DNA from 2 places in the Bradyrhizobium sp. 40 genome. Region 2 is predicted to be linked to the other one. Evidence: riboswitches for the same ligand, from Rfam matches in the RefSeq annotation. Region 2 holds a riboswitch; the other holds the start of a gene.
What was found. A riboswitch is a leader RNA that binds a small molecule or an ion and turns the genes downstream of it on or off. The one in region 2 is predicted to bind S-adenosylmethionine.

Region 1: it holds a riboswitch for S-adenosylmethionine, as region 2 does, so the genes downstream of both, IVB40_RS33415 (O-succinylhomoserine sulfhydrylase) here and IVB40_RS31530 (homoserine O-acetyltransferase) in region 2, are expected to answer to the same signal.

What each region holds. Positions count from the first base shown of each region.
Region 1 is NZ_CP064688.1:6,958,824-6,970,696, forward strand. Features, by position in the region: tRNA gene IVB40_RS33365 (tRNA-Gly) at 104-177, opposite strand; gene IVB40_RS33370 (methylated-DNA--[protein]-cysteine S-methyltransferase) at 349-927, shown strand; gene IVB40_RS33375 (AraC family transcriptional regulator) at 937-1,776, shown strand; gene IVB40_RS33380 (VOC family protein) at 1,833-2,192, shown strand; gene IVB40_RS33385 (SRPBCC family protein) at 2,329-2,730, shown strand; gene IVB40_RS33390 (hypothetical protein) at 2,831-3,331, shown strand; gene IVB40_RS33395 (MATE family efflux transporter) at 3,328-4,773, opposite strand; gene IVB40_RS33400 (hypothetical protein) at 4,940-5,992, opposite strand; gene IVB40_RS33405 (PAS domain S-box protein) at 6,097-6,510, opposite strand; gene IVB40_RS33410 (2'-deoxycytidine 5'-triphosphate deaminase) at 6,616-7,722, opposite strand; SAM riboswitch at 7,833-7,912, shown strand; gene IVB40_RS33415 (O-succinylhomoserine sulfhydrylase) at 7,983-9,179, shown strand; gene IVB40_RS33420 (SGNH/GDSL hydrolase family protein) at 9,303-10,295, opposite strand; gene IVB40_RS33425 (SGNH/GDSL hydrolase family protein) at 10,308-11,123, opposite strand; gene IVB40_RS33430 (OpgC domain-containing protein) at 11,123-11,873, opposite strand, start outside.
Region 2 is NZ_CP064688.1:6,578,608-6,590,480, forward strand. Features, by position in the region: gene IVB40_RS31510 (MOSC domain-containing protein) at 1-404, shown strand, start outside; gene IVB40_RS31515 (TIGR02594 family protein) at 519-1,367, opposite strand; gene IVB40_RS31520 (alpha/beta hydrolase) at 1,567-2,430, shown strand; gene metW (methionine biosynthesis protein MetW) at 2,482-3,144, opposite strand; gene IVB40_RS31530 (homoserine O-acetyltransferase) at 3,158-4,360, opposite strand; SAM riboswitch at 4,451-4,530, opposite strand; gene IVB40_RS31535 (chorismate mutase) at 4,735-5,583, shown strand; gene IVB40_RS31540 (histidinol-phosphate transaminase) at 5,618-6,712, shown strand; gene IVB40_RS31545 (prephenate/arogenate dehydrogenase family protein) at 6,709-7,647, shown strand; gene IVB40_RS31550 (hypothetical protein) at 7,762-9,330, opposite strand; gene IVB40_RS31555 (hypothetical protein) at 9,609-9,836, opposite strand; gene IVB40_RS31560 (GDSL-type esterase/lipase family protein) at 10,027-11,349, opposite strand; gene IVB40_RS31565 (DUF2125 domain-containing protein) at 11,609-11,873, opposite strand, start outside.

The DNA of each region.
Region 1 (11,873 bases), 380 kb from region 2:
CGCGAGAGAACATCGGCCCTTCTTCGCCAAGGCTTCGAAGGGCATCCTGCTTCGCGTTGCCGAGATATCAAAGTCCTGCGAAGCGCCTTGACGCGAAGCAGGATGGAGCGGGCGAAGGGAATCGAACCCTCGTATGCAGCTTGGGAAGCTGCCGTTCTACCATTGAACTACGCCCGCGGATGCGCAGCCTGCGCCCGCTCTGATTAGCCGAGACGGCGCATCTCGCCAAGCGCTTTGGCGCAGCCCGCCTGACCCTTCTTAAGTTTCCGTCAAGATTTTGGATGCGCCGGATTGTGGCGGTGTTATGATCGCCTGTCTGGGGAGACGTGCACTGAGTGGGGCGTGTGCATGGTGGGGCGTGGCTACGCGATATTCGACACGACCATAGGGCGCTGCGGCATCATCTGGAGCAGCACCGGTATCGTCGCCGTGCAATTGCCGGAGGCGCGGGAGATCGACACCCGCCGCCGGATTTTCCAGGTCCATCCCGAGGCGCGCGAGCAGCGGCCTTCCGCGAACGCCGAGTTCGCAATCGAGGGCATCGTGGGCTTGCTGCAAGGCAGCGATGCTGATTTTTCCGAGGTCAGCCTGGACGCGAGCGGGGTGCCCGGTTTCAACCGGCGGGTCTATGAAGCCGCCTGCGCCATCCCGCGCGGGGAGACGCGCACCTATCACGAGATCGCCAAGACGCTGGGCGCCTCCGGCGCCGCGCATTCGGTGGCACAGGCGATCGCGAGAAATCCCTACATGCTGATCGTGCCCTGCCACCGGGTGCTGGAGGCCGGCAATTACACCGACCGGCTCTCGCCCTATGGCGGCGTGATCTCCAAGCGGCGGCTGCTGTCGCTCGAGGGCGCCCATCCGATCGCCAGCAAGACGCTGTTCGACGTCCTGCTGCCCGTTGCCCCGCCGAGACCCTCCACCTAGATAGGTGGCATGGATGCAACGACGCTGCTGACCACCCCCTCGATGACGGTCTCCGAGTTTCGCTGCGACGCGGGACCGGACGACAGCCCGTTTGCGGAGTGCCGCACCGGCCATTCCATCGCCTATGTCCGCGCGGGCAGCTTTGGCTGTCATTGCCGCGCCGGCTTCTTCGAGCTGGTGGCCGGCTCGATGCTGGTCGGCGCGCCGGGCGAGGAATACACCTGCACGCATGAGCATGTCGCCGGCGACGTCTGCCTGTCCTTTTTCCTCAGCGACGATCTGGTCGACGCGCTCGGCGGCCGGCGCGACGTCTGGCAGGTCGGTGCGACCCCGCCGCTGCCCGAGCTGATGGTGCTGGGTGAGCTCGCCCAGACGGCGGCAGATGGCAACAGCGATCTCGGTCTCGACGAGGTCGGTCAGATCCTCGCCGGCCGTTTCGTCGACGTCGTCTCGGGCAAGACGCGCAAGCCGACGACACCGACGGCGCGCGACCGCCGCCGCGCCGTGGAAGCCGCGCTGTGGATCGACGCCAATTCGCATGCCGAGGTCGACCTCGAACAGGCGGCGCGGCAGGCAGGCCTCAGCCCCTTCCACTTCCTGCGGCTGTTCTCCGCCGTGCTCGGCGTCACCCCGCATCAATATCTGGTGCGCTCGCGGCTGCGGCATGCGGCGCGGCTGCTGGCTGACGACGACATCGCAGTCACCGACATCGCCTATGACGTCGGCTTCGGCGATCTCTCCAACTTCGTCCGCACCTTCCACCGCGCCGCTGGCGTCTCGCCAACCAAGTTCCGTCAGGCCTCGAAGGGGGAGCGCAAGATTCTCCAAGAGCAGCTTGCGCTCAACTGACTAGGTTCGTCTCCGGCGCGCGCCGATTGCGGCGCGCTTTGGAAATGGAGACGACCATGTACGATCATATCGGATTGCGCGTTGCCGACCTCGACACCGCTACGCGCTTCTACACCGCGGTGCTGGCGCCGCTCGGCTATGTCTTGTGCTCGAGCGGCGATGGTTATGCCGGCTTCGGGCCGAAGGGCGAGCCGGCGCTGTGGCTGCACCTGAACAAGGGGCGCAAGGCGGATGGCGCGCATATCGCGTTTCGCGCTGGGGATCATGATTCGGTCAAGGCATTCCATAGCGAGGGCCTGAAGAGCGGCGGTCGCGACAATGGCGGTGCCGGCCCGCGCAAGGATTACAGCCCGACTTACTACGCGGCGTTCTTGATCGATCCCGATGGTAACAATGTCGAGGCGGTCTGCACGTGAGCTCGCTCCGTCATTGCGAGGAGCACTTGCGACGAAGCAATCCAGACTCCAACCGCGGAAACATCTCTGGATTGCTTCGCTGCGCTCGCAATGACGGAGTCCTCGACCAAAATCTAACGCAACCAAGGACACCTTCATGGCCTCCATCCACAACGACATTCTCCTCCCCGCCCCGGCTCACGACGTCTGGGATGCGGTTCGCGATTTCGGCGCGCTGCATCAGCGTCTGGCGCCGGGCTTCGTCACGGCCTGCACGCTCGACGGCGACGCGCGCATCGTCACCTTCGCCAACGGATCGGTGGCGCGCGAGGTGCTGGTCGATTGCGACGATGCCGGGCGGCGGCTGGTCTACGCGATCAACAACGAGCGTCTGAAGCATTACAGCGCCTCGGTGCAGGTGATCGCCGAGGGCGAGGGAAGATGCCGCATGGTCTGGATCATCGACATGCTGCCGAACGAGCTCGCGCCCTATGTGCAGGGACAGACCAAGGACGCCGTCGCCGCCATACACCGAGCGTTTCCAGCCGCAGCTGCGTGATCTTTCTCACAGAGCCCAGCCCTCGTCCGCAATAACCATGGCGGCGTGCGTTCGGTTGGCTCCGCTCTCCCGGCGGCGCCCCGCACGCGAGGAGCAGGCCATGAGAGGTGCGGACAAGGTGATCTGCCAGGCGGCCGCCGTGCTGCTGATGTTTTCGATTTCGAGCGGACCGGCAAAGGCCCAGTTCCTCGGCGGCGGAGGTGCCGGCGGCGAGGACATGATGACCCAGATGGCGCCGATGCTGGAGATGATGAAGGCCAAGATGGGCAAGCGCCGCTTCGGCATGATGATGCAGACCATGGGCCCAATGATGAGCCGCATGATGGAGAATGGCGGTGGTGGTCTTGGTGGCATGATGGGCGGCGGCGGAATTGGCGGCCTCGGCGGCGGCAATCTCGGCGGGGGTTTCGGTGCGCCCAATTACGGCGGCTACGCGCCAATGGCCGGAGGCGGCACCATGCCGACGGGCATGGGCGGCGGCGATATCATGGGCATGCTCGGCGGCGCCGGCGGCGGCGACATGATGGCGATGATTCCGCAACTGATGCGGCTCACCAATGTCGGCGGCAGTGGCGGCCATCGCCGCCACTGGCATCGCTAGTCCGCAGCGGCCGACAGAGCCGGCCTGATCGCAGGTTTGGTTTGGCGCGGTCCCCAGCGCGTCAGCACCACGCTGGAGCACGAGAGCAGGCCGAGCACGACCATCGAGCTCGCCGCCAGCCAGAAGAAGCTTTGCGCGGTGGCATCATGCGTCGACAGCCACCAGCCGACCGCCGAGATGTAGATCAGGCGCGCAGTCTGCGCCAGCACCGGTCCGATCACCTTGGCAGCGCCCTGCGACGAGAAATACATCGTCGAGGCGAGGCCGATGAAGGCGTAGAACGGCGCCACCGTCGACAAATATTGATGGCTGGTGGCGCGCACGGTCGCGCTGTCGGTGAAAATGTTGACCCAGAGATCGGGGAAGGCCGCGACCAGGCACGCCGGTGCACCGACGGCAACGAAGGCGCTCGCCGCCGCGATCCAGGCAATGCGCCGGGCACGGGCGATGCGGCCGGCGCCGACCGCCATGCCGATCATCGGCACCGAGGCGATGCCGAACGAGAACGCGATCGAGGTCAGCAGGAATTCCAGCCGCGCACCGATGCCGTAGCCGGCGAGGATCGCGGTGCCGAATTTCGCAAGCATGTGAGTGAAGATCGAGATCGTCAGCACCGATTGCAGCGGCGAGAAGCAGGCGATGGCGCCGACCTTCAGGATGTCGAAAAACATCGCCCATTGGATGCGCAGCCCGCGCAGCTTCGGCGTCACGCGGGCGCGGCCGGAGAACAGGTACCAGCCCATCACACCGATGTTCATGCAATAGGCAATCAGCGCGCCGGCGGCGACGCCGCGCATGCCGAATTGCGGCACCGGACCGAGGCCGAGACCGAGCGTGCCGCCAAGCACGATCTGCCAGGCCGCAGAATTGAGGATCAACAGCGAGGGCAGCTTCATGTTGCCGGTGCCGCGCAGGACCCCGGCCATGGTGTTGAGCAGCCAGGGCAGCACGGCGCCGCCGAAAAACACCTGGGTGTAGGCGATCGCATGCGTCAACACGTCGCCGCGGCCGCCGAGCATTTCCAGAACGCGCGGCCCGAAGATCAGCATGCCCAGCATGAAGACAAGGCCGAAGCTGATGCCGATCAAGAGCGCGTGCGCGGCGAGCGTCCCGGCACGCTCGCGATCGCCGGCGCCGAGTGCCCGCGCGATGGCGGAGGCCACCGCGCCGCCCATCGCACCGCCCGACATGGTCATGGTCAGGATCACTGTCGGAAACACCAGCGCCATCGCGGCCAGCGCTTCCACGCCAAGGCGTCCGATATAGGAGGTCTCCGCAATCACCGTGCAAGTGCCGGCGGAGAGCGCGACGACGTTGGGCCAGGCCAGTCCGAGCAGCGTGCGCAGGATCGGCCCGTCGGTCAGTGCATTCTTCACCGGGGGTGGCGGCGGAGGTAGCGGTCGCTCTTGTTCATCGACCGGAATCTCGGCGATGTCGGACATGTCCTCTCCCGGGCGCGAGCGCCAGTTGCGGCGCGGCAATGACTGGGTGTGCCAATGAATTTGTTCGCGCAAAAGGCGCGGGTTCAGCTTGTTAGCACGGCAATTGCCGATTCCTTCTGCGCCTGATGCAGGCGTGCCCTGCGGCAGCGCATTTCGGTCGGTGACATCAGCCGACCGTCCAGATCAGCGGGGGCCGGCCCCCCGCGGCCGGGCGCATGTGCACGCCGATGTGCCGCCCGCATCCGGCCGCGAGCCCTTCGAACAACCCCGCCAGCACCTTGGCGCAAGCGGGGTGGTGATCGGCGACGCCGTCCATCAACTTCCAGCTCTGCTGACGGATTTCGAACGTGCCTTCGGATTGCGTCGTCTCAGCCACATCGTCCTGCGCGACAAACAGCGCGTTGAGGAACGTCGCGAATTCGCTCGCACCGCCGCGGCCCACCGACAGCGCCGCAGCGATCTCGTCAAAATATTGCATCCCGATCAGCTTGCCCGTGAGGTGCAGGAGATAGCCGGCATCCTCCGGTCCGAACAGCTGCACCATCACTGGCGCGGCGGTGCGCACATATTCCATCGCATAATTGCGATAGGCTTTGTCCAGTCGCGGTCTTGGCCAGCTTGCGACCGGCAATGCCGGAGCCGCGGCAGCATCGAACAGCGGCGCTTCGAGATGCCGCGCGAACACGAGGCGCTGGTCGAGCTCGAGGGGATGGTCATATTGATAATAGTAGCCTTCGAGCCCATCCTGGCCGTCGACGCTCTGCTTGGTGCAGACGAACCCCAATCTGGTATCGCCGAGCGCCACGCCGTTGTTGGCGTGCCAGCCGCGCAGCATCGCGCGCGAGACTTCGCCCGGCACGCCGCAGATGGCAGTGCCTTTCCAGATCCAGCGCGGTGGCGGATAGCGGATCCAGGCTTTGCGGTCGCTCTCATACATGTATTCGACGTGCACGCCGCCGATCCAGTTCGAGAGGTAGTGATATTGCGCGGCGGCGACTGCTGGCGGCAGATGGCTCAGCCCGAGCTTCTCCAGCCCCGGCAGGAAGCGCTCCTGCTGCTGGCGGCGGAACACGCGAAAGACGAACTCCGCGGCATCTGCCGTGCCGCGACGTGTGACCACGGTGAGGATCAAGCCGGTGAAATAGGCGTGATAGAGATCGGCAACCGCGCGCCAGCGTTTCCATTGAGCTTCCTGCGCGGGGTCAGATGCAGCGGCCATGTTCGCTCCCGATCGTTGTTTTGATCGAGTGTGTCACCGCAGCCGGCGACGGACAAGCTGAGCCGCATGCAGGGCGCCCTGCACGCGGGCTCGCCAATTCCGCATCACGAATTTTGCGCAACTCTGGCGGCACGCTCGCGCTCGACGCGGTCGGTGACGTCGCGTGCCATCGCCACCGACCCCTGCACCACTCCAGCGGCGTCCCGCACCAGCGCAAAGGTCATCTCGATGTAGAGCTTGCGCCCGTCCTTGTGCAGCGCGCGGGTCAGTGTCGGCTTGCCCGCAAGCTTCATCGCGCCGCTGGCTAGTGCGGCCTCGAAACCCTTCCAGTGCGCGGCGCGCAGATGTTCGGGAATGATCAGGTCGAGATTCTGGCCCAGCGCTTCGTCCGCGGAGAAGCCGAACAGTGCGGACGATGCGCGATTCCAGCGCATGATGGTGCCGGCGCGATCCGAATAGATCAGCGCATCGGCGACGTCGTCGAGGATGTATGCGTCGAGTTGGGATGGATTGGTCATGTCAGCACCTGGTGGCCCGGATGGAGCACAGCGTAAGCCGGGATCGTGCCACAAGTGAGACTTTCCCGGATGACGCTTGCGCTCCATCCGGGCGACGGGTGATCGCTACACCCGGAAATGCTTGCTCAGCTTCAGCCCCTGCGCCTGGTAGTTCGAGCCGATGCGCTGGCCGTACATGGCGTCGGGGCGGGCCAGCATCTTCTCGTAGACCAGGCGGCCGACGATCTGGCCGTGCTCGAGGATGAACGGCACCTCGCGCGAGCGCACTTCGAGCACGGCGCGCGACCCCAACCCGCCGGCGCCGGCATAACCGAAGCCGGGATCGAAGAATCCGGCATAATGCACGCGGAACTCACCGACCAACGGATCGAACGGCACCATCTCCGCGGCGTAATCGGGCGGCACCTGCACGGCCTCTTTCGACGCGAGGATATAGAACTCGCCGGGATCGAGGATCAGGCTGCCGTCGGGGCGGGCCGAGATCGGCTCCCAGAACTCCTCGACGGAATAGCCGGCGCGGCGATCGACGTCGATGACGCCGGTGTGGCGCTTGGCGCGGTAGCCGACGAAGCCGCCGCTCTTTTCGCCGGAAAGATCAACCGAGACGGCGACGCCGCCGGTGAGATCGGCGTCATCGATATCGACGAGACGCTCGGTCGCATGCAGCGCCTCGAGATCGTCGATGTTGAGGATGGCGTCGCCGGTGCGGAAGCGCACCTGGCTCAGGCGCGAGCCCTCGCTGACCAGCACTGGGAACGTCTTCGGACTGATCTCGGCATAGAGCGGACCGTGATAGCCGGCACCGATCATGTCGAAGCGGCGGGTGCCGTCGGCGATCACGCGGGTGAAGACGTCGAGCCGGCCGGTCGAGCTTTTCGGGTTGGCGGCCGCGACGATCTCCGGCGGCAGCGCGAGGCTTTCGAGCAGCGGCACGATGTAGACGCAGTTGGTCTCCAGCACCGCGCCGTCGGCGAGGCTGAACTCATGCAGCTTCAACTCGTCAATGCGCTCGGCGACGGTGGCGCCGGGACCGGGCAGGAAGCTGGCGCGAACGCGATAGGCAATGTCGCCGAGGCGCAAATCGAGGCTCGCCGGCTGGATCTGGCTTTCGACGAAGTCGTAAGCGGGCAGGATGAGACCACCCTCCGCCATCGCCGCGATCATGCGGTCGGGCAGGATACCATTGGCGTCGGCGGCGACCGTGAACGTCAACCCGGGGTCCTCATCAGGGATCAAACACATCCCGACATGCGGGAAATATGAGCGTTTTACGGCTATCCGATGGACGTCTTGACGGAAAGGGCATTGCGGAATATGAGCATGACTTATCCCGTGGTGATTTGAGCCGGCCGGCTTGCAGCCACGTTAAATAAGTCGCTAAACAGGCCGGGGACCTCTGTGATCCCGGCCCGTGGAGATATTCCAGGCCGGTTTTTTTGTGACCATTTTCGATGGTCACTTCAGGAGGTCCTATGTCGAAGTCCCCGGCGTCCACCGCGTCCTACCGTCCCGAAACCCGCCTGGTCCATTCCGGCACCCTGCGCTCGCAATATGGCGAGACGTCGGAGTCGCTGTTCCTGACCCAGGGCTACGTCTACAACAGCGCCGAGGAGTGCGAGGCGCGGTTCAAGGGCGAGGACCCCGGCTTCATCTATTCACGCTACTCCAATCCGACCATCTCGATGTTCGAGCGGCGCATGATCGAGCTCGAAGGCGCCGAAGCGGCACGTTCCGCCGCGACCGGCATGGCCGCGGTGACGACCGCGATCCTGGCGCCGCTCAAGGCCGGCGATCACGTCGTGGCCTCGCGCGCGCTGTTCGGCTCGTGTCTCTACGTCGTGCAGGATTTGCTGCCGCGCTACGGCATCGAGACCACGCTGGTCGACGGCCTCGATCTCGACCAGTGGCAGCGCGCCATGAAGCCGAACACCAAGACGTTTTTCCTGGAGAGCCCGACCAACCCGACGCTGGATGTACTCGACATTCCCGGCATCGCAGAGATCGCGCACAGCGGCGGCGCGCGGCTCGTCGTCGACAACGTGTTCGCCACTCCGATCTGGCAGAGCCCGCTCGCGCTCGGCGCCGACGTCGTGGTCTATTCCGCGACCAAGCACATCGATGGCCAGGGCCGCTGTCTCGGCGGCATCATCCTGTCCTCGGAAGCGTTCATCGCCGAGCACATCCACAATTTCATGCGCCAGACCGGCCCGTCGATCTCGCCGTTCAACGCGTGGGTCCTGCTCAAGGGCCTGGAGACGCTCGCCGTGCGCGTGCGCGCGCAGACCGAGACGGCGGCGCGCATCGCGGACGTGCTGGCGAGCCATCCGAAGATTTCACGGCTGGTGTTCCCCGGCCGCGCCGATCATCCGCAGGCCGCATTGGTGAAGAAGCAGATGCGCGGCGGCTCGACGCTGGTCGGCCTCGAGGTCAAGGGCGGCAAGCAGGCGGCGTTCCGCGTGCTCAACGAGCTCAAGCTCGCCAAGATCTCGAACAATCTCGGCGACGCCAAGAGCCTCGTCACGCATCCGGCAACGACGACGCATCAGCGCCTCAAGCCGGAGGACCGCGCCGCGCTCGGCATCAGCGAGGGCTTCATCCGCTTCTCGGCGGGGCTTGAGCACGCGGACGATCTGATCGAGGATCTGACCGCGGCGCTGGAGAAGGCGTAGCCACGCATTCGACATCGTGGGGTGGTCAAAGCGAAGCGTGCCCACCATTCACGATGGCAGCGCCGATGGATGGTGGGCACGGCGCGCGAAGAGCGCGCCTTCGCCCACCCTACGCACCGATGCTTACATCGGCCGATAGGTCCGCACGTCCGCGGGCACGTTGACGCCGAGCTTGATCTGGCCGACAGAGCGGATGATGTCGTCGCCGAGGAGCTGGGCGAAGCAGGCGTAGCCCCAATCGTTCATGTGCAGGCCGTCGGCGATCACGAAGCTCTCGACCGGAATCGACTGCTTCTCGTGCCAGTCGCGCATCACCTCGAAGCGCGGGAAGATGCCGACATGACGAAGCTCGGCGACCTTGCCGAGCAACTTCACCATCTTGCCGGCGCTGTCCGCGCGCTGGTTGACGGCGGGCGAATATTGCGGATCGACCAGCACGACGTCAGTGCCGCCGGCAGCCTGGATGCGGCTGATGCCGTCCTCGACCAGTTTGGCGGTATCGCCGGGATCGAGATTGCGCAGCACGGCATTGGTGCCGACCTGCCAGATCACCAGATCCGGATGCACGTCGATCACCTCTTTCTGGAGGCGCTTCATCATCTCGGGTGCGTCCTCGCCGCCGACGCCGGCATTGACGACGGTGATGTCGGCAGTCGGATAGTGCCGGTGCAGCTGCGCGGCAAGGCGATTGGGATAGTTGAACTCCGGCGAGCTCGCGCCGAATCCCGCGGTCGACGACGAGCCGAATGCGACGATGACGACGGGCTGGCCGGCGACGAGCTTGCCCGCGACATGCGGCAGCGAGCCCATTGCCTTCGCGCCGCCCTTCGGCGACAGGCAGGGGACGCGGCTAAAGATGTCGCCGGCGGATTTCGCGACCTGCTTCACCTTGTCGATGGCGCGCGCGGTGATGCCGCGCTGCTCCGGGGATGTCGCTGCGACGGCGGTCTGGGGCGGCGAAGCGGGAGCCGGATCAGCCGACTGCTGCGGGGCCGGCGTTGCCTGCGCGGCCTGCGTCTGCGCGTGCGACTGCGAGGCCGGACTCAGCAACAGCAGCAGCGCTGCTGCGGGCACAGCCAGCCATGCCGTCAGGCAAAAAGGGCGGAGAGAACTCATTAACGCTAGACCTCAATTTTGCTGCTGGGCCGGCTCCAGATGGGCAGCGTCGATCACGAACTGTGCCAACGCCCGGCCAAGGCAATCATGGACCTGTTTCGCCAGCTCGGGCCCGCGCGACGGGCTGAACAGGTCGAACTGCCCCTGATCATTCCACTGCCGCATGATCGCGAAACGATCGAACAGCGGAATGTCGTGCTCCTGCGCCACCACCCGCATATTGTCGAGGTATGGCGGCACCGAGATCATGGTTTCGGTACGCGGACTGTACTGCAGATTCATCAAGACGACGTCAGCCCCTGCCTTTTGCAACGCAACAACCCCTTCGGTCACCGCGCCACGAAAATCGTCGGGATCAATGGCTCGAATAGCATCCACGGTCCCGGTCTGCCAGATGACCAAAGTAGGCGCTTTTGCTTCCATCAGCTTAACGAAGCTGGCGGCCGCCTCCTCGGCCGTTTTCTTGCTCTGTATTTCTACGGAGACGTGCACAGTCTCGGTCGGCGGCAGCTTCTCCTTCAGGATGGCCTGCATCCGCGCCGGATAAGAAGCGTCCTCGGAGGCCGGAATCGTGGTCGAGCGGCTGCCGATGACCAGGATTTCGAGCGGCTTGCCGGCCTTGATGGCATCGGCGACCTTGGGAAGCTGGCTTTCGCTGGTGAGCAGATAGGACGGCAATTCGCAGGCTGCGGGCGCGGCTGAAGCAGCAGGTGCCGCCGAAGCAGCAGGCGCGGCCGAAGAAGCAGGCGCAGCATCGTCCGCACGCGCCGGAGGCGCGGCGAGACCACCGCACAGCAGGATCAGGCTCAGGAAAACCTTCGCCTTCATCAGCCCCCTCCCGCCATATCGGCGCTGCCGACGGCGCTTTTGGTTTTCGAACCGCTCTTGTCAGCCACCCGCTTGTACCACGAAATCAGCCAGGCCATGGCCCACATGATCAGGATTCCGGAGAGACTAATTAGCGCATGCATCACTGGGCCGCCCGAGACTTCGGCCAGGATGAAATGGCCGGCAAAGGCTAGGAAGACGCCAAGACAGAATATCTCCAGGGAATGCGAGCCGCACAGGATCAGCGGCCGCAGCCAGGGCGATTTCAGGCCCGGCCAGTCCCGGGGCAGGACGCGCACGGTGAGCGCGGCCAGCGCCAGGAAATGCGTGAAGCGCAGCACGTCGAGGTCGGCCTTGTCGATCGGATACATCCACTGCTCGAGCCGCTTCGGCATGAAGTGGGAGAGCTGCGGCACATACCAGGTCAGCGTCACGTAGAATGCCGCGACCAGATAGGCGATCGCGATCCACATCGTCACCCGCGAAGCGAGAATGTGCGACATCCGTCGCGCACCCCCGAGCGCGCACCATGCCCCGAACACGAACAGCAATTGCCAGGCGAAGGGATTGAAGGCCCAGAAGCCGTTTGGATAGGCCGACAGATAGAGATCGTATTCCCAGGTCACCGCGTAGAGCGCGACGGAGAGGCCGAGCGTCACGTCGGGGCGCCATTTCATCAGCCACAGGATCAAGGGCAGCGCCAGCATCAGCACGATGTAGAGCGGCAGCACGTCCATGTTGACGGGACGG
Region 2 (11,873 bases):
TGTCCGGCCGCAACCACAGCTTTTCCGACGTCGCCCGCAAGGTCGTGTCCATCATCAATCTCGACAGCGTCCGCGCGCTCGAGACCATGCTCGGCGGCGCCGCCGTCCACCCGCTGCGCTTCCGCGCCAATCTCTACGTGAAGGGCTGGCCGGCCTGGTCCGAGCTCGACCTCGTCGGCCAGACGCTCGCGATCGGACAGGCCCGGCTGCAAGTGGTCAAGCGCATCAAGCGCTGCCCGGCTACCAATGTCGACCCCGAGACCGCCAGGCGCGATCTCGAAATCCCGACCACGCTCTCGAGCAATCTCGGCCACATGGACTGCGGCATCTATGCCGAGGTGATCGCCGACGGCGACATCGGCGTGGGCGACGCGGTTGCGTTGGAAGAGCCGAAGCTGGTGTGACGCGGCGCCGGCGCCACGTACTCCGTCATTGCGAGCGCAGCGAAGCAATCCAGATATCTATCTGCGGAGACAGTCTGGATTGCTTCGTCGCTTCGCTCCTCGCAATGACGGCCGTCAGTTCGGCATCACATACGCATAGATCCGGCCGCGCGAGACCGGTGCTTCGCGAACGCGGTTGCCGTTGTTGCCGGAGATCATGATCGGATTACCCTGCGCGTCGACGCCGGTGATGATGCCGACATGGCCGCCCCGGCCGCCGCGCGACATCACTGCGATGGCGCCGACCTGCGGACCGGAGACGCGCGTCCCGTAATGGGCGAACGAATTCGCCATATCGGAGCCGGTGCCACGGTGACCGGTCTTCTCAAGCACCATGTTCATGAACCGCGCGCACCACAGGCTGCCGCGGCCGGTCGGATTGCCGCCGACATAGCGGCGCGCCTCGGACACGAGGCCCGATCCGCCGCCGAAGCCGCCGCTGCCCGTGGCGCTATGGGCCACGCCGCCGTCATTCGCGTTAGTGGCCATCCCACCGCCACGCCTCGTGGCGATTCGACGGCTGGCGCGCGTGATCTTCCCACTGCTATCGCTGGTAACCATTCCTGCGTTGCCCCGCATGGCCATTCCACCGCTGCCGCTCATAGCCATTCCACCGCTGCCGCTCATGGCGATGCCACCGCTGCCGCTCATGGCGATGCCGCCGGTATTGGCGTTCGGGTCATAGCTGGCGAAGGTGTTGCCGAAGCCGCTCGCCTGCAATTGCGCCGCGCCGCGATCGAAACGCGAGCTGCGTGCATGCCGGTAATGATGATGTCTGCTGGCGTGATGCGCGTAAGCGTGGCGCTCTGCGCTATGACGATGAGGTCGTGCTGACGCCGGAGAAGTGAAGGCGGCGACCGCCGCGAAGAAAACAGCCAGCGCGACGACACAGCGCGACAGGCGAGACGCAAACAACTCGAACATTCTTCATCCTTCGTGACACCCCCACTTCCCAATCGGCCCGTGCGGTGGCCGACATCCGCGGGCTGTATCAGTATCCTGATGTGGCGAGAACAAGACGCGGCCGCGGAGATTTTCTACGATGATTAATAAGTGTTAGGGTCGTATGCGCTCACCGCAGGACGGCATTCCAATGCCGCAGCCACCTCAGGGAGAAAACCGGATGCCTCACGCCCTCACGAAGGACAATTGTCGCCTCTATTTCGAAGAAGCAGGCACCGGCACGCCGATTATTTTTCTGCACGAGTTCGCGGCCGACTACACGAATTGGGAGCCGCAGATGCGCTACTTTTCGCGCGGCCATCGCTGCATCACCTATTCGGCGCGCGGCTACACGCCATCGGACGTGCCTGATGGCGAGGTCTACGGCTACACGCATTTCTATACCGATGCGCTCGCGGTGCTCGATCATCTGAAGATCGATCGCGCGCACTTCGTCGGTCTCTCGATGGGCGCCTATTCGTCGCTCCAGATCGGGCTCAACGCGCCCCAACGTGCGCTGTCGATGACGCTCGCCGGCGTCGGCTCAGGCTCGGAGATCGAGAACCTCGACGCCTGGCGCAAGCAGTGCCGCGCCAACGCGGAGCAATTCGAGATGCTCGGCTCAGCCGAAGTCGCAAAAGTCACGCGCGAGGCGCCGAGCCGGATTCCCTTCCTGGTGAAGGACCCGCGCGGCCACGCCGATTTCTATGCCGCCCTGGCGCGGCACGACGCCAAGGGATCGGCGCGGACGATGCGCGGCTTCCAGGCCGGCCGTCCCTCGATCTTTACGATGACGGACGCGATCAGAGCGGCCACGACGCCGGCACTCATCATCTGCGGCGACGAGGACGATCCGTGCGTGGGCGCAAGCCTGTTCCTGAAGAAGCATCTGCCGGCGGCAGGGCTCGCCATGTTTCCGAAGTCCGGTCACGTCCTCAATCTCGAAGAGCCAGCGCTGTTCAACGAAACGGTGGAACGGTTCGTCACGCTGGTGGAAGCGGGAAGATGGCCGGTGCGCGACCCGAGGTCACTGGCGGCGCATTAGCGCGAAGGCGTCACCAGGTACTGCGTCGCGTAGATGGGGTAACGGGTCGGCCTACTTCCTGCCGCCGCGCGTCAGCAAGAACACGCCCTGCTCGCCGAACAGATTCCACACCCACCAGGGCATCCGCAGCCGCAGCGGACGGCCGTAGAGGTCGAGCGCCTCGGCACGTTCCATCTTGACGTCGATCGCGTCGCAGAGCTCGACGAAATCCTTGATGGTGCAGAAATGGATGTTGGCGGTGTCATACCAGCTTGCCGGCAGGTTCTCCGTGCGCGGCATGTGGCCGCCGATCAGGAGCTGGAGCCGCATCTTCCAGAAGCCGAAATTCGGGAACGACACGATGGCGCGGCGGCCGATGCGCAAGAGATTCTCGAGCACGACCTTGGGCTGCCGCGTCGCCTGCAAGGTTTGCGACAGGATCACGTAGTCAAAGGCGTCATCCGGATAATTCACGAGGTCGGTGTCGGCATCGCCCTGCACCACCGCAAGACCCTTGGCGACGCAGCGGTTGACGCCCTCGCGCGACAGCTCGATGCCGCGGCCGTCGATGCCGCGGGTTTCCAGCAGCTGGAGCAGGTCGCCTTCGCCACACCCGACGTCGAGCACCTTCGAGCCCGGCTTGACCATCTCGGCCACCAGCACATGGTCGGCGCGAAAATCACCGGGCTGCCCGGTCGCAAGGCCGCCCAGCGGCAGCGCTTCCTGTACAGACATGACTAGCCGTCCTTTAAGCTTTCTTGGCGGTGAGCCCGCGCGCCTTGCCTGCCGACTGCAGGAACGCACGGCCGATGTCGAAGAACTCGGGCACGTCGAGGAGGAACGCGTCGTGACCGCGATCGGTCTCGATCTCGGCGAACGACACCCGCGCGCTCGACGCATTCAACGCGTGCACCAGTGCGCGCGATTCCGAGGTCGGGAACAGCCAGTCGCTGGTGAAGGAGACCACGCAGAACCGGGTCTGGATTCCCGCGAACGCCTTCGCCAGCACGCCGCCATGGTCGCCGGCGATGTCGAAATAATCCATCGCGCGGGTCAGATAGAGATAGGAGTTGGCATCGAAGCGTTCGACAAAGGACGAGCCCTGGTAGCGCAGGTAGGACTCGACCTGGAAGTCGGCGTCGAACGAGAAGGTCGGCAGCTCGCGGTCCTGCATCCGCCGTCCGAATTTGCGATGCAGCGCGGCGTCGGAGAGATAGGTGATGTGCGCCGCCATCCGGGCGACAGCGAGCCCACGATGCGGATGGATACCTTGATCGGCATAGCCGCCATGGTGCCAGTCGGGATCGGCCATCACCGCCTGGCGGCCAAGCTCGTGGAACGCGATGTTCTGCGCCGAATGTCGTGTCGAGCAGGCGATCGCCAGCGCGGAGAACACCCGGCTCGGATACGCCGCCGTCCATTGCAGCACTTGCATGCCGCCCATCGAGCCGCCGACGACTGCGAACAGCGTGTCGATGCCGAGCCGGTCGATCAGCATCGCCTGCGCGCGCACCATGTCGGGGATGGTGATGACGGGGAAATCGAGGCCCCAAACCTTGCCGGTCGCCGGATTGATCGAAGCCGGACCGGTCGAGCCCATGCAGCCGCCGATCACGTTGGAGCAGATGATAAAATACTCGCTGGGATCGAGCGGTCGGCCCGAGCCGACCAAAGTCTCCCACCAGCCGGGCTTGCCGGTGACAGGGTGCACATTGGCGACGTGCTGGTCGCCGGTCAACGCATGGCAGACCAGGATTGTGTTGGAGCGATCGGCATTCAGCTCGCCATAGGTCTGGTAGGCGATCTGGAACGGGCTGAGATCGACACCGCAATCGAGCCGCAGCGGCTGTTCCAAGCCAAACTGCGCGACGTGCGAACTCGGATGATCCACCTCGTGCGACCGCTCGTCGGCGGTAATCGCGGGACTCGGAATTGACTGGACGCCAACCATCTGACCATCGACCTCGTTTGCGGTCGTCGTGGTGACCGCATTGACATCAGGCCATGAAAAACCCGGCCTGAACGATAGGTTCGGCCGGGATCGAAAGCGTCCCCGGCCTGTTTAGCGAGTTTTTTAACGTGGCTGCAAGCCGGCCGGCTCAAATGACCACGGAACGGGTAAAAACTACCGTCTTGGACGGTTTTCGTCAAGTCACGGCCCGGATCAGCCAAATTCACCTGTCGCGCCACGGGCGGAAAGGGCCCGATTTCCCTTTGCATTTCTCTTTGCTTTCGCAGCCCCGACTGCCTAATCAGGATATCCATCACAGCGGTGACGGCTCGACTGATCCGCATTGGAACGCCTCTCAACAGCACCTGTCAGACATGTCCCAACGTCCGCCCGCGCCACCATCACTCCAGGAATTGCGCAAGGAGATCGACGCGATCGACGAGGGCATGCATCGCCTGCTGATGCAACGCGGCGACATCATCGACCGCCTGATCCAGGTGAAGCAGACCCAGGAGGTCGGCTCGGCGTTCCGCCCAGCACGTGAGGCCTCCATGATGCGCGACCTCGTGCAGCGTCATCGCGGCATCCTGCCGCTCGATACGGTCGAGAGCATCTGGCGCGTCATCATCGCGACCTTCACCTATGTCCAGGCCCCGTTCTCGGTGCACGCCGACATCTCGGCGAGCGAGCCGGCCATGCGCGATTCCGCGCGATTCCATTTCGGCTTCACGGTGCCTTACGTCGCGCATTTCAGCGCGCAGGCGGCGGTCGAGGCCGTCGCGAAGTCCAAGGGCGATCTGGCGCTGGTCTCGGCGACTTCGAGCCGCACGCCGTGGTGGCTGTCGCTGGAAGAAGCCGGCGCACCAAAAATCATCGCGCGGCTGCCCTTTGTCGAGCGCGCCGACCATCCGGCGGCGTTGCCCGTGTTCGCGGTCTCGCGCGTCGCCGATAGCGCCCTGGTGACGGAGGTCGAGACCTTCAGCGTCCGCGTCTCTGGGTGGAATGCGGAGGTCGCGCGCGCCCTGTCGCCGCTCGCCGAGATCGTGGCGGTGCCCGACACCGCCTTCGACGGTGCCGCGCTGCTGGTCTCGGTCACCGCGACAAGCAACATCGACAAGATCAAGGCTGCCCTGATCGAAGCGGGGGCCTCGGTGCGCTCCACGGCCCTCGTCGGCAGCCACGCAACGCGCTATACGGTGCCCCCGACCGGGTCGAAATCGTAAGTCGCGAACCGCTTAAGCCAGTCCGGAGTTGAAGATGTCCCGCCCCGTGCCGAATCCCGGCATTCTCGATATTGCGCCCTACACGCCCGGCAAGACTCCAGTGGCAGAGCCCGGCCGCAAGGTGTTCAAGCTTTCGGCCAACGAGACGCCGTTCGGGCCCTCGCCGAAGGCGATCGAGGCGTTCAAGAACGTGGCAGATCATCTGGAAGACTATCCGGAAGGGACCTCGCGCGTGCTGCGCGAAGCGATCGGGCGCACCTTCGGGCTCGATCCCAACCGCATCATCTGCGGCGCCGGCTCGGACGAGATCCTCAACCTGCTCGCCCACACCTATCTCAGCCACGGTGACGAGGCGATTTCGACCACGCATGGCTTCCTGGTCTACCCGATCGCGACCATGGCGGTCGGCGCGAAGAATGTCATCGCGGCCGAGAAGAACCTCACCTGCGATGTCGACGCTATCCTAAAGGCGGTGACGCCGAAGACAAAGCTGGTCTGGCTCGCCAACCCCAACAACCCGACCGGCACCTATGTGCCGTTCGACGAGGTCAAGCGCCTGCGCGCCGGCCTGCCCTCGCACGTGCTGCTGGTGCTGGACGCAGCCTATTGCGACTACGTCTCGCGCAACGATTACGAGATGGGGATCGAGCTGGTCGCGACCACCGAAAACACGGTGGTGACCCACACCTTCTCCAAGATCCATGGTCTTGCGGCACTGCGCATCGGCTGGATGTTCGGCCCCGAGCACATCATCGATGCGGTCAACCGCATCCGCGGTCCCTTCAACGTATCGACGCCGGCCATGTACGCCGCCGTTGCCGCGATCGAGGACACCGCGCACCAGGCCATGTCGAAGCAGTTCACCGAGACCTGGCGCAACTGGCTGACCGAGGAGATCGGCAAGCTCGGGCTGAAGGTGACGCCGAGCGTCGCCAATTTCGTGCTGATCCACTTCCCGACCGAGGGCAAGACCTCGGACGCAGCCGACGCCTTCCTCACCAGGCGCGGGCTGGTGCTGCGCGGCTTGAAGAACTACGGCCTGCCGCATTCGCTGCGCATGACCATTAGCACCGAGGAGGCCAACCGCCTCGTCCTCGAAGGCCTGCGCGACTTCATGGCTGGACGATGAGCGCGACCCCGCACTTCCAGCGCGTCGCGCTGATCGGCTTCGGCCTGATCGGCGGCTCGATCGCGCGCGCCGCGAAGCTCCAGGGCCTGGCTTCCGAGATCGTCACCACCGCGCGCTCGGAGAAGACGCGCGCACGCGTGATGGAGCTCGGCATCGTCGATCAGGTCGTGGCGACCAATGCAGAAGCCGTGAAGGACGCCGATCTCGTCATCCTCTGCATTCCCGTCGGCGCCTGCGGCCCGGTGGCGCAGGAGATCGCCCCGCATCTCAAGCCCGGCGCGATCATCTCCGACGTCGGCTCGGTCAAGGGCGCCATCGTCAGGGATATGGCGCCGCATCTGCCGAAAGGCATCCATTTCGTGCCGGCGCATCCCGTCGCAGGCACCGAGCATTCGGGCCCCGATTCCGGCTTCGCCGAGCTCTTCATCAACCGCTGGTGCATCCTCACCCCGCCGGAGGGCGTTGATGCGGCGGCCACCGATCGCCTGCGTGCGTTCTGGGCGGCGATGGGCGCCAAGGTCGAAATCATGACGCCGGATCATCATGATCTCGTGCTCGCGATCACCAGCCATCTGCCGCATCTGATCGCCTACACCATCGTCGGCACCGCCGACGAGCTGGCGCAGGTGACGGAATCCGAGGTCATCAAGTTCTCCGCCGGCGGCTTTCGCGACTTCACGCGCATCGCGGCATCCGATCCGACGATGTGGCGCGACGTCTTCCTCGCCAACAAGGAAGCCGTGCTGGAGATGCTCGGCACCTTCACCGAGGATCTGGCAAAGCTCACCCGCGCGATCCGCCGCGGCGACGGCGAGGCACTGTTCGACCACTTCACCCGCACCCGCGCCATCCGCCGCGGCATCGTCGAAATCGGCCAGGACTCGGCCGCGCCCGACTTCGGCCGGCCGCACGCGCAGCTCGGCAACAAGCCGTAGCACTGAAGTAGCCCGGATGGAGCGCAAGCGTAATCCGGGACCTCCGTCGCTTGAGACAGGATTCCCGGATTGCGCTTCGCTCCATCCAGGCTACGAGCCCGCGTGGCTCCGTGATTAGAACGGATAGTACCGGATCTGCGTCATGACGACGTTGTCGTCCGTCCTCGGAGCGCCGCCGACGCCCGCGAACGCGAACCGTTGCGTGTGGGAATACTGCAGGCCGGCTCTCAGCGTACCGAAACTGCCTTGGTAGATGGTGTCGTAGATCCCGGTCGTGATCTGCCGGACCTCCCTGGTGTTGCCGTTGCAGGTCGCGGCCGGCGAGTTTTCGGTGAAGCAGCCGGTGTTGTTGTAGAGCGGATTGCCGTAGCCGAACGGCACCGTTCCAACATTGGCGAAATTCGCCTTGGCCTTTTCGAGGCCTGCATAGGAGTAGACATCGAGGCTGGGCGTCGCGTGCCAGATCAGGCCGACGGCGGCCGCCGTGATCGTCAGCGGGAGGATGGTGCCGTCCTGCGCCACCGCCGCGTCGGGGAACGGCGTTGCCGTGAAACGGCCGAGCACGCCGTGCGAGCCATAGAGCTGAAGATCGAGGGTTTTCGGAATCAGCTCGGCGAAGATGTGTCCACCGAAGCTTCCGGTGTCGTAGGTGTGGTTGGCGTTGTTGAAGCGATCGAACAGCTGGCGGTAGAGCGCCCACGCCTCGACATGCAGCTTGGTGGGCCCGAGCCGTGGGTCCCACGCTGCCTTGACGGTGATGTCGGGCACCTGATTCAGACTGACATTGTTGAGGTTGTTGAAGAAGCTGCCGCCGGGACCGGTCAGGTTGACCTGAAGGTTCGGGTTCAGCACGCCCTGTGGTCCGATGGCGGGTGTGCCGACGGCCGGGACATTCCCGCCGAAGAACGCGGTCTGGGCATTCTCGACCGAGGCAGCCAGCTTGAACTCCGGTCCGATGTCCTGCCAGACGCGCAGTCCGGGCTGCCGTGCCGCAAGAAATCCCGGAACGGATTCGAAGTCGATCACGCCGGGCGCGTCGACGCCACGAGGATCGATGCCCGACTTGGTCGGCGCGTTCAGCGACCAGGATTGCCCGGCGAGGAAATGTAGACCGAGATCGCTGCGGTCGACCTCGAGGCTGAGCTGCCGCATGCGCGGATTGAACGAGTTGGTCGCAACCGAACTCGCCGTCTGAGCCGCACCTTCGAAATCGATCTCGCCATAGCCCGCGAGGTGCGTGTCGGCATCGGCATTGCCCTCGGCCAGCACCGAGAACCTGCTCTGCCGCGCGGAGAAGCGTGTTTCCGGAATGTTGAAGTTGCGGCTCTGCTGATAGGGGATGAAGTTGTAGACCGAGCCGGTATCGGAGGCGAGATTGCGTGAGCGGTAGATGCCGGTGAGATCGACCCAGCCACCGAAGGTCAACGTCACGCCCTTGTAGCAGACCTTGCCGGCCGCACATGGATCGGCGGCGAGCGCCTTGTAACTTGCCGGCAACTGAACGGCCTTCGCTTGCGCTTCAACCTGCCGCGTCTTGCGCGCCTCCGAGTCCACGCGTTGCTGGAGCTCCTTCAGCTTGGCCTTCAGCGACTGGATTTCGGTTGTGACATTGTCGTCGGCACGCGCCTGCCCGGAACAGGCAGCGAGAATACCCAGCATCAGTCCGCAATTGATGATCCGCACTTGAAGCTCCCTCCATTTGGGAAGCGGATTGGATTGCGCGCGCCGGCTCCGGCGCATGCATGCTTCCCTGGTGTGGAGTGATTTGAATGCGGCTGCGGTTATTCGCGGCGCCGTGCATCTTCTGCATCACGTTTTCCTGACGATCCTGTTCGGAATATTTTCGTTGGCTGCCGATCCGCACGCGCGACTGTTCAAGGCACAGTTCAAGGCAATGCGCATTGGGCCCGGCCGGGACAAGACCGGGCCCACTTCGCGACGGGCAAGGGGTGGGACGGCGGCTATTTGCCCTTGGTCGCGCGCATCACCGTGGGGCGCGGTGATTTCGGCGTGGGGACGAATGCCATCGTCTCCCGCGTCGCGGCATTCGAGATGTTGCGATCACCGTTCGGATACATCGAGGCGTATGCGGCCGGCTCCTGCGACTGCCATTGCCACTGCGCGAAGGCGGGCGTCGCGATCGCGGCCGAGATGGCGACGATGGCAACGAACAGTTTGGACTTGGTCATGGTATCTCTCCTGCCTGGGCGACCGCATCATCTTGCGGCCGACATGGAGAGAGAGCGGAGTTTGCGGCTCCGCATTCCCGGCGGGTCATCACGATCCGGCGAAGCGGCCGTGAGTTCAGCTCGTAACGCGGATGGAGGGAGTTACGACAGCTGAGGGCGGCGAATGGAGAGAGGCGACTCTGAATTCATCCTACTGCTTCGCGCTGCGAACAAACTTTCCCGGCTTGAACAGATCGAGGTCGATGGCCTGTCCCATCGCCAGATATCCGGTGCGGTTGGGATGAAGCTTGTCGCCGGCGCCGCCTGTCGTGCTTTCGGGAACGAACTCCGGCTTGAGGCCACCCGAGGCCGTGTCGAGCGTCGCGCGATCAAAATCTATCACAGCGTCGAATGTCCCCGAGCTACGGATGAATGCGTTGAGCGCCTTACGCTTGTCATCCTGCTCGGGAAAACCATGGGCCGCGCTGGTGCTGCCCAGTGCCGAAACAACGGTGGCGCCGATGATCCGGGCTTGCGGCCATTTCGCACGTAGTTTCGCGACGCCGTCCTTCATCGCGGCGATGACCTCGTCGGCGGCAAAATTGCCGTTCTTGCTGAAATCGTTGATGCCTTCCAGCCAGATCAGGCTCGATATGCCGGACAGCGACAGCACGTCGCGATCGAGCCGCTGACCCGAAGCGGGGCCGCCCGCGTACGGTTTGTCGGGACCGTATTCGGCCGGGCCTGCGATTTGGTTGCCACCGATGCCGCCATTCACGACGGCGACCTTGTTGCCGTAGACTGCCTTCAGGCGACGCGACAGCACGTTGGGCCAGCGATCGTCGCCATTCATGGTTGAGGCGGTCCCGTCGGTAATCGAATCCCCAAACGCCATGATGGCGAAGGCGTCCGCAGGCGCAGTCATCTCGATCGCATCGAGGAAGAACCACGACGCGGTCGCATAGGGGAAGGAAGCCTCGTCTTCGAGGGCGCCCTTCGCGCCGCCGCCGGGCGCACTGACATAGGAGGTCGTCAGCGCTTTGGCGTGCCAGGTCATCGGACCGCTCTGGCCGGCGACATGAAAACTGACCGCAAGCCGGCGGCCGGCGAGGTCATCGGGCCGCTTTGCAAACGGCAGCGCGATCGCATCGCTCCAGACCGAATTCCCCGGCGACACCGTAACGGAAGGCGTGCCGGCGAACGTAATGGGAGTGTTGGAGCCGCGGATCAACGCGGCACTACCCGACTGCAGGCCGACGTAAACGCCGTCAAACGTGACGGGTTTGGTGCCGAAGGCGTTGCTGAGCCGGATGCGGGCCTGACGGCCCCAGATATCCGGCCGCACGATCAGGCGAAAAGTCTGGTCCCGCGCACCGGCCGCAGGCTCGGGAAACGCGAATTTCTGTTCGGGCTGGGCAGACGGATTGCCGACGGGATATGGGCCCTGAACCGCGCCCGTCCAGGACACCACCCAATGTTCGCTATCCCTGGCGGTTGCGGCCTGAAGCGAAGCGACGAGCAGCGATGCTGCCACGAGACAATTCAACGCGCGCATTGTTTCCCCCGAACCCCAGATAATCTGGGCGCGACTTTAGAGCCGGCAGTTGGTCTTCAATAGGGCGGCAGAACGCTACCTGTCGAGCCGCAACTGATACACTCCTCGCCCGACGCCGGAGAGGACCTCGCGGGTTGCAACACCGGCGCTAACAAGACGCTCCTCGGACCATCTGTTCACAGCTTCAAACGCGTCAGGCGGACCAAGCTGTCCGCCCGGTGACTTATGAATTCACGACCTAATACAGCGGCGGGATCTGGCCGACCTTGACCGGGCCGAGCAGCACGGCGCCGTCGACGAACTTCAGCGGGAAGCTGCGGGCCTTCCTACCTTCCAGCGTGCTCTCGGTGCCGATCGAATTGATGCCGGCGGCCACGCCGGCATTGGCGTTCTGCTTGATGACCTTGCCGAGGCCGGGAACGGCGCGGTCGAGCGCACCGAACAGATTGTTCAGGTCCTGCGACTTCACGCCGGGCGCGACGCGATCGAGGGTTGCCTGCGGC